2 linked regions of the Sporocytophaga myxococcoides DSM 11118 genome follow. The protein of the gene in region 1 interacts with the protein of each later gene in a pairwise test. Links are inferred from orthologs where the notes say so. Each region holds a gene or a part of one and is shown on either strand. Other genes may lie near its edges. The genes, in order: K350_RS0103565 and abc-f.

What was found.
Region 2: the proteins of K350_RS0103565 (region 1) and abc-f interact in binary tests that used the Escherichia coli proteins (3 or more experiments, as listed by UniProt). The link is inferred for Sporocytophaga myxococcoides DSM 11118 from one-to-one orthologs.

The regions. Positions count from the first base shown.
Region 1 is NZ_AUFX01000004.1:164,534-168,171, reverse strand. Bases 149-3,454 are described here. They hold K350_RS0103565 (2-oxoglutarate dehydrogenase E1 component), read left to right. Parts: upstream 149-500; coding sequence 501-3,254; downstream 3,255-3,454. Other genes in these bases: odhB (2-oxoglutarate dehydrogenase complex dihydrolipoyllysine-residue succinyltransferase), read left to right, coding at 3,295-3,454; K350_RS0103570 (NAD(P)-dependent oxidoreductase), read left to right, coding at 149-407. In the rest of the region: more of K350_RS0103570, read left to right, coding at 1-148; more of odhB, read left to right, coding at 3,455-3,638. UniProt on the Escherichia coli protein: E1 component of the 2-oxoglutarate dehydrogenase (OGDH) complex which catalyzes the decarboxylation of 2-oxoglutarate, the first step in the conversion of 2-oxoglutarate to succinyl-CoA and CO(2).
Region 2 is NZ_AUFX01000014.1:12,118-15,340, reverse strand. Bases 302-3,192 are described here. They hold abc-f (ribosomal protection-like ABC-F family protein), read left to right. Parts: upstream 302-729; coding sequence 730-2,655; downstream 2,656-3,192. Other genes in these bases: K350_RS0116950 (type IX secretion system plug protein), read left to right, coding at 2,657-3,192; K350_RS0116960 (deoxycytidylate deaminase), read right to left, coding at 302-599. Also shown: murB (UDP-N-acetylmuramate dehydrogenase), read left to right, coding at 1-102; more of K350_RS0116960, read right to left, coding at 105-301; more of K350_RS0116950, read left to right, coding at 3,193-3,223. UniProt on the Escherichia coli protein: Genetic data indicate it may be involved in ribosome assembly or function.

The sequences.
Region 1 (3,638 bases):
CCTATTGGAACCCTAAAGCCCCTGCGCTATTTACAAAAGAAGATATGTTGAGGGATGATTTTAATATAAAAATTATTGCAGATATTACCTGTGATATAGATGGTTCCATACCTTGCACCAAACGTCCATCGACTATAAATGATCCTGTTTATGACTACAATCCATTTACGGGGGAGCTTGAATTAGCATTTTCAAACCATGACAATTTAACTGTGATGGCAATCGATAATCTCCCGGGGGAACTTGCGAGGGATGCGAGTAAAGACTTTGGAAGACAGTTGATTGAGAATGTATTGCCCAATCTTCTTGGTGAAGACAAAGATCGGACAATTGAGAAGGCAACTATAACAAAGGCAGGCAAGCTTACTGAAAAATTTGAATATTTAGAAGACTACGTGAAAGGTTAATATTTTGATTTTTAGGTGCATTTGAATATTCGAATGTACGGTTATGTGGATTAAAATATAAATTGCATATTTGCTTTAATAATTATAATTTAAATGGAAAAATATTCATATATCAGTAATGCTCACACAGATTACCTGGATGAACTTTACAAAAGCTACAAAGAAAACCCAGAGTCAGTAGATTATAGCTGGCAGAAATTTTTCGAAGGTTTTGATTTTTCAACTCAGAAATATGGAGAAAACGGTGGTAAAACTAATGGCCACGCGGCAAAAGGCGCAACATCAGTTTCTTCAGATTCAGTTTTAAAAGAAATTAAGGTTAGCCAGCTAATTCATTCTTACAGAAGCAGAGCTCATTTAAAATCTAAAACAAATCCTGTTAGAGAGAGAAAAGACAGAAGTGCTTTGCTTGATCTTAAAGATTTTGGTCTATCGGATGCTGATCTGGATACCTCTTTTCAGGCAGGTGAGCAGTTGGGTATGGCTGGAGCTACTTTGCGTAAAATTGTAGAGACTTTAAAGTATATCTATGAAGGTCCTATCGGATTTGAGTATTCCTATATAAGAGAGCCTGAAATCAGAGAGTGGATTAAAGATAAAGTTGAAAAAGAGTCTCTTAACTTTCAGCTTAGTCTTGATGAGAAAAAAAGAATCCTATATAAACTGAATGAAGCAGTAGTATTTGAAAACTTCCTTCATACAAAATATATAGGTCAGAAAAGATTCTCCCTTGAAGGAGGAGAAACAACAATTCCTGCACTAGATGTTCTGATCAGTAAAGGTGCTGAGCATGGAGTAGAAGAAGTTGTGATTGGTATGGCACACAGAGGAAGGCTAAACGTCCTTGCCAATGTGATGAACAAAACCTATGAGCATATCTTCAATGAATTTGAAGGTACTGCAGTTCCTGATCTTACAATGGGAGATGGTGATGTGAAGTATCACATGGGATATTCCAGTGAGGTAACTACAGTAAACAATAAGAAAGTTTACCTGAAACTGGCTCCCAATCCTTCCCACCTTGAGGCTGTAGATCCTGTGGTTCTTGGATATGTAAGAGCAAAAGCAGACAGATTATACAAATATGATTATAGGAAAATCCTTCCTGTATTGATTCACGGTGATGCTGCTGTTGCAGGTCAGGGAATCGTTTATGAGATCGCTCAGATGTCTAAACTTCCAGGATATAATGTTGGAGGTACTATACATTTTGTAATCAATAACCAGGTAGGTTTTACTACTGACTTTGATGATGCACGTTCTAGTATCTATTGTACAGATGTAGCGAAAATCATTGATGCTCCAGTTTTACACGTAAATGGTGATGATCCGGAAGCTGTTGTATTCTGTATGAAAGTTGCTGCGGAGTACAGACAAAAATTCCAGAGAGATATCTTTATTGATATGGTGTGTTACAGAAGACACGGCCACAATGAAAGTGATGAGCCTAAATTTACGCAGCCCTCTCTCTATAATATTATTGCAAGACATCCTAATCCAAGAGAAGTATACAACAAGAAGCTTATTGAAAAAGGTGATGTTGATGCTCAGCTTGCAAAAAATATGGATAAGGAGTTCAGAGAAATGCTTCAGGATCGCCTTAACCAGGTAAAGCAAAAAGCTCTTCCATATACATTCCAGAAAATGGAAAAGGAATGGCAGGAACTAAGACGTTCTACTCCTGCTGATTTTGAACAATCTCCGGATACTTTCATCTCTCAAGAAACTATCGATAAGGTAGGTAATGCGCTTTCAACTATTCCTGATGGTTTCAAGCCATTGAAGCAAATTGAAAAACTTCTGAAAGAGAGAAAAGAGCAATTCTTTGAAACAAAAGTATTGAACTGGGCAAGTGCAGAGCTACTTGCTTATGGCTCACTTCTTCTTGATAGAAAAATAGTAAGAATAAGCGGACAGGACGTTCAAAGAGGTACATTCTCTCACAGACATGCTGTGTTAAAAGACGCAGAAACAAACGAGCCTTACTTCACTCTTAATAATATAGCAGATAATCAGAAGAGCTTCAGGATATACAACTCATTGTTGTCTGAAAACGCTGTTCTTGGTTTTGAATATGGTTATGCAATGGCCAATCCTAATGCCCTTGTAATCTGGGAAGCACAATTCGGTGACTTTGCTAACGGAGCACAGGTAATGATTGACCAGTTTATTTCAAGTTCTGAGACCAAGTGGCAAAGACAAAACGGAGTTGTGATGTTATTGCCTCATGGTTATGAAGGACAAGGTCCGGAGCACTCAAGTGCAAGATTAGAAAGATTTATAGAGTTAGGTGCTGATTATAACATTATTGTTGCAAACATCACCGAGCCTTCAAACTTCTTCCACGCATTGAGAAGGCAAGTGACCTGGCCTTTCAGAAAGCCATTAATTGTTATGTCTCCTAAGTCGCTTTTAAGAAATCCATCAGTGGTATCTCCAATGAACGAGTTCATGAGTGGCAAATTCAGAGAGATCATTGACGACAAAGAGGCAGATCCTAAAAAAGTGAAAAAAGTTTTATTGTGCTCTGGAAAAGTATATTATGATCTACTTGATGAGAAGGTAAACAATAAGAGAAGTGATGTTGCTATCGTGAGACTTGAACAATTATACCCTCTTGCTCAGGATCAGTTGAACACTATCCTTAACAAGTACAAAGGCGCTAAAGTAGTTTGGGTTCAGGAAGAGCCTGTAAACATGGGAGCATGGGAGTATATATTGAGAAATCTTTATAAGAAAGCTGATATTGATGTAGTTGCCAGAGATGAGGCTGCTTCTCCTGCGGTAGGATACCTGAAAGCTCATAATGAGTCACAAAAAGATCTTGTACAACAAGCATTTGCATAATAATTGAATTAATAACCTTTTTCACTAAATAATAAAGAGAATGGCTTTAGAAATAAAAGTCCCGGTAGTCGGGGAATCTATATCAGAAGTAACAGTTGCAAGATGGAATAAGAAAGACGGGGATTTTGTTAATGCAGATGAACTTCTTTGTGAACTTGAGTCTGACAAAGCAACATTTGAATTAAATGCAGAAACAGCTGGTATCCTTCGTATCAAAGCGAAAGAAGGAGAAACTGTTGTAATCGGTGGACTTCTTTGCGAAATCGAGCCAAGTGGCAAGAGTGAAGCTAAACCAAAAGAGGCAGCCAAAGAAGAAGCTCCAGCTCAAACTTCAGGAAGCTCTGTAATTGAAATGAAGGTTCCAACAGTTGGGGAGTCTATCTC
Region 2 (3,223 bases), on another replicon or contig:
AAAGCCAGTGGAGAAGAAATCAAAAATCTTTCTTTAGAAATTAAAAAATCCGTAACTGAAAAATTCGGGATTGAGCTGGAAACAGAGGTTAATATTTTATAATATTAACCTCGACTTACATCATTAGGGGTAAAATGAGGTAACTCACCCTTGTATTTTTCAACTTCGACACCAAACTTCCTTAAAAAGTCTACGCCTTCATCACTCGCAATACCTTTATATTCAGCATATGAATGAAGGAAAATTACTTTTGAAATTCCAAGACTGAAAATAACTCTGGCGCAGGCAATACAGGGGGAGAGTGTAACATATATAGTTGATCCCTTAATTATTGCACCATTATCTATTGCATAGATAATGGCATTTTGTTCAGCATGCAAGGCAAGAGAACAGCTTCCTTTTGAATCCCGCGGGCACCCCTCTCCTGGCCATTCTTCATCGCAATTATGAGTACCAGCAGGAGGTCCATTATAACCAATTGAAATAATTCTGGTATCTTTGGTAAGTACTGCTCCTACTTGTCTTTTTACACAGTGAGATCTTTTGGAAAGATTTACAGCCAGTTCCATATAAATATCATCAAAAGCGGGTTTATGCATAGGAGTATTTTTAACCCAAAATTAATTAAATAGCATTGAACTTTTACTCCCTGGCCTTCATTATTTGATAAAACTTTCCATACTCCTCTTAATTGGTTAAATTTGCCTTTTATTTTATTATTCTAAAATTATGCTCTCAATAAACAATCTGTCTTTCTATTTTGGTAGTCGTCCACTTTACGAAGATGTTTCCCTACATATAAAGCCTAAAGACAGAATTGGACTAATAGGTGCCAATGGAACAGGCAAATCAACGCTGCTTCGCCTTATTACAGGAGAGTATAAGCCAGACAAAGGAGATATTTCCAGAAGCGGAGAATGTACTATTGGTTTTCTTAATCAGGATCTTCTCTCCTATGATTCTCAGGAGAGCATACTCCATGTAGCGATGCAGGCTTTTGAAGAAGCAATGGCCCTTCAAAAGAAAATCGATGAAGTTCTAAAAGAAATGGAGGTCGATTATAAAGACTCACTAGTTGACAAACTAACTAAACTACAAGAAAGATTTGAAGCATTGGATGGTTATTCGATTCAATCCAAAGCAGAAGAAATACTAGAGGGACTTGGCTTTTCCACTAGAGATCTGGAGAAACCTTTAAAAACATTTTCCGGAGGATGGAGAATGCGGGTGATGCTTGCTAAACTCCTTTTAGCAAAACCATCGCTCCTTCTTCTTGATGAGCCTACCAACCACCTTGACCTTCCATCCATTCAATGGATAGAGAAATATCTAGAAAGTTATGAAGGTGCTATTATTGTAGTTTCTCACGACCGGTATTTTCTTGATAATACTGTAAAAACGGTTGTGGAAGTAACTCAGCAGAATCTTCACATATATGCTGGTAACTATCAATTTTACCTTGAAGAAAAGGCCCTTAGGGCCGAGATTCAGAAAGGAGCCTTTGAAAATCAGCAATCCAAAATCCGCCAAACGGAGCGTTTTATAGACCGTTTCAAAGCAAAAGCATCTAAAGCACGCCAAGTCCAATCACGTGTAAAATCTTTAGAACGTATGGATATGATTGAGGATGTAGTGGAGGAAAATGCAAGGGTTAACTTCAGATTTAAGTTTAGCAAAAATCCAGGAAGAACAATTCTCTCGTTAAAAAATATTTCAAAGTCTTATGCAGACCTTAATATTTTAAGGAATACACATGCAATCATTGAAAGAGGAGATAAAATAGCCCTGATTGGCGCGAATGGTAAAGGAAAATCTACTCTTTTAAGAATCATAGCAGGTACTGAAAATATAGAAGGAGAAAGAACAGAAGGACACAATGTTCTTCAAGGATTTTTTGCACAGCACCAGCTTGAATCTCTAAACGTTAACAACTCTATGCTGGATGAGCTTAAAGAAGCTGGCAGCGACAAATCAGAGTTAGAGCTTCGCTCAGTACTGGGCTGTTTCCTCTTTTCAAATGATGATGTTTTCAAAAAAATCAAAGTATTATCAGGAGGAGAAAAATCAAGAGTAGCACTTGCCAAAACACTGATTTCAGAAGCCAATTTTCTGTTGCTGGATGAGCCAACAAACCACCTGGATATTGTCTCTGTGAATATTCTGATACAGGCTCTTCAACAATATGAAGGAACCTATATTGTAATTTCGCACGACAGACATTTTGTGTCTCAGGTAGCTAATAAAATCTGGTTTATAGAAGACAATGAAATAAAAGAGTATCCCGGAACCTACGAAGAATACTGTTACTGGCAGGAACAAAGAGTTAAAAATCCGACAGCTGCACCTGCAAGCCCTTCACCTAAGAAATCTGAAGAAAAGCCTGTTAAAAATAATATTGAACCAGGAAAGGATATCCAAAAAGAACTAAAGAGCCTCCAAAATCAACTGGATAAAACTGAAGCAAGAATAACGGAACTGGAAAATAAAAAAGTAAAAGTAGAAGAAGAATTGGCAAAGCCTGACGTTTATAGTAATGTTCAAAAACTTGCAGATATTAACTCTAAATATGAGCAGCTTCGTCAGCAACTGGAAGAAGAACAGCAGAAATGGGATGCATATGCAGAAAAAATCCAAGAGCTTGAAGAGAAAAAATAATATGATAAAATCTAAATTTTTAAGGAGACTTTCTAGTCTCCTATTTATTTCGGGCATTATCCAACTGATTTTTAGTAGTAATTTAAAATCACAAGACAAAGCCCTAGTTACACGTGATTGTGTATATGAAGAAACGTTTAAAACGGTATTGCTATATCCTGCTAATTCAGGAACCAATGATGAATTGAATACTCCCATAGTACCTTTAATTCAGAATGTGCCGCTGATTTTAGAATTTGATGAATTAGGAGAAAATACATCGAGCTTATACCTGAAAATCATTCACTGCAATGCAGACTGGACGATCTCTAGCCTTAGCACAGTTCAATACCTTGATGGCTACAATGAAAATTTTATTGAGGATAGAAAGTCATCAATAGGAACACGAATTCCTTATACTCATTACAAAACAACGTTACCTAAAGTAAAAGTAACAGGCAATTACCTTGCGGTCATCTATAGAAGTGGTGATGAATCAGATTTAATTTTAACCAAGAGGTTTATTGTTTTTGATAGCAAAGTAGCTATAGTAGCTGAGCAAAAACCTTCTACAGGAATTAATCAACGC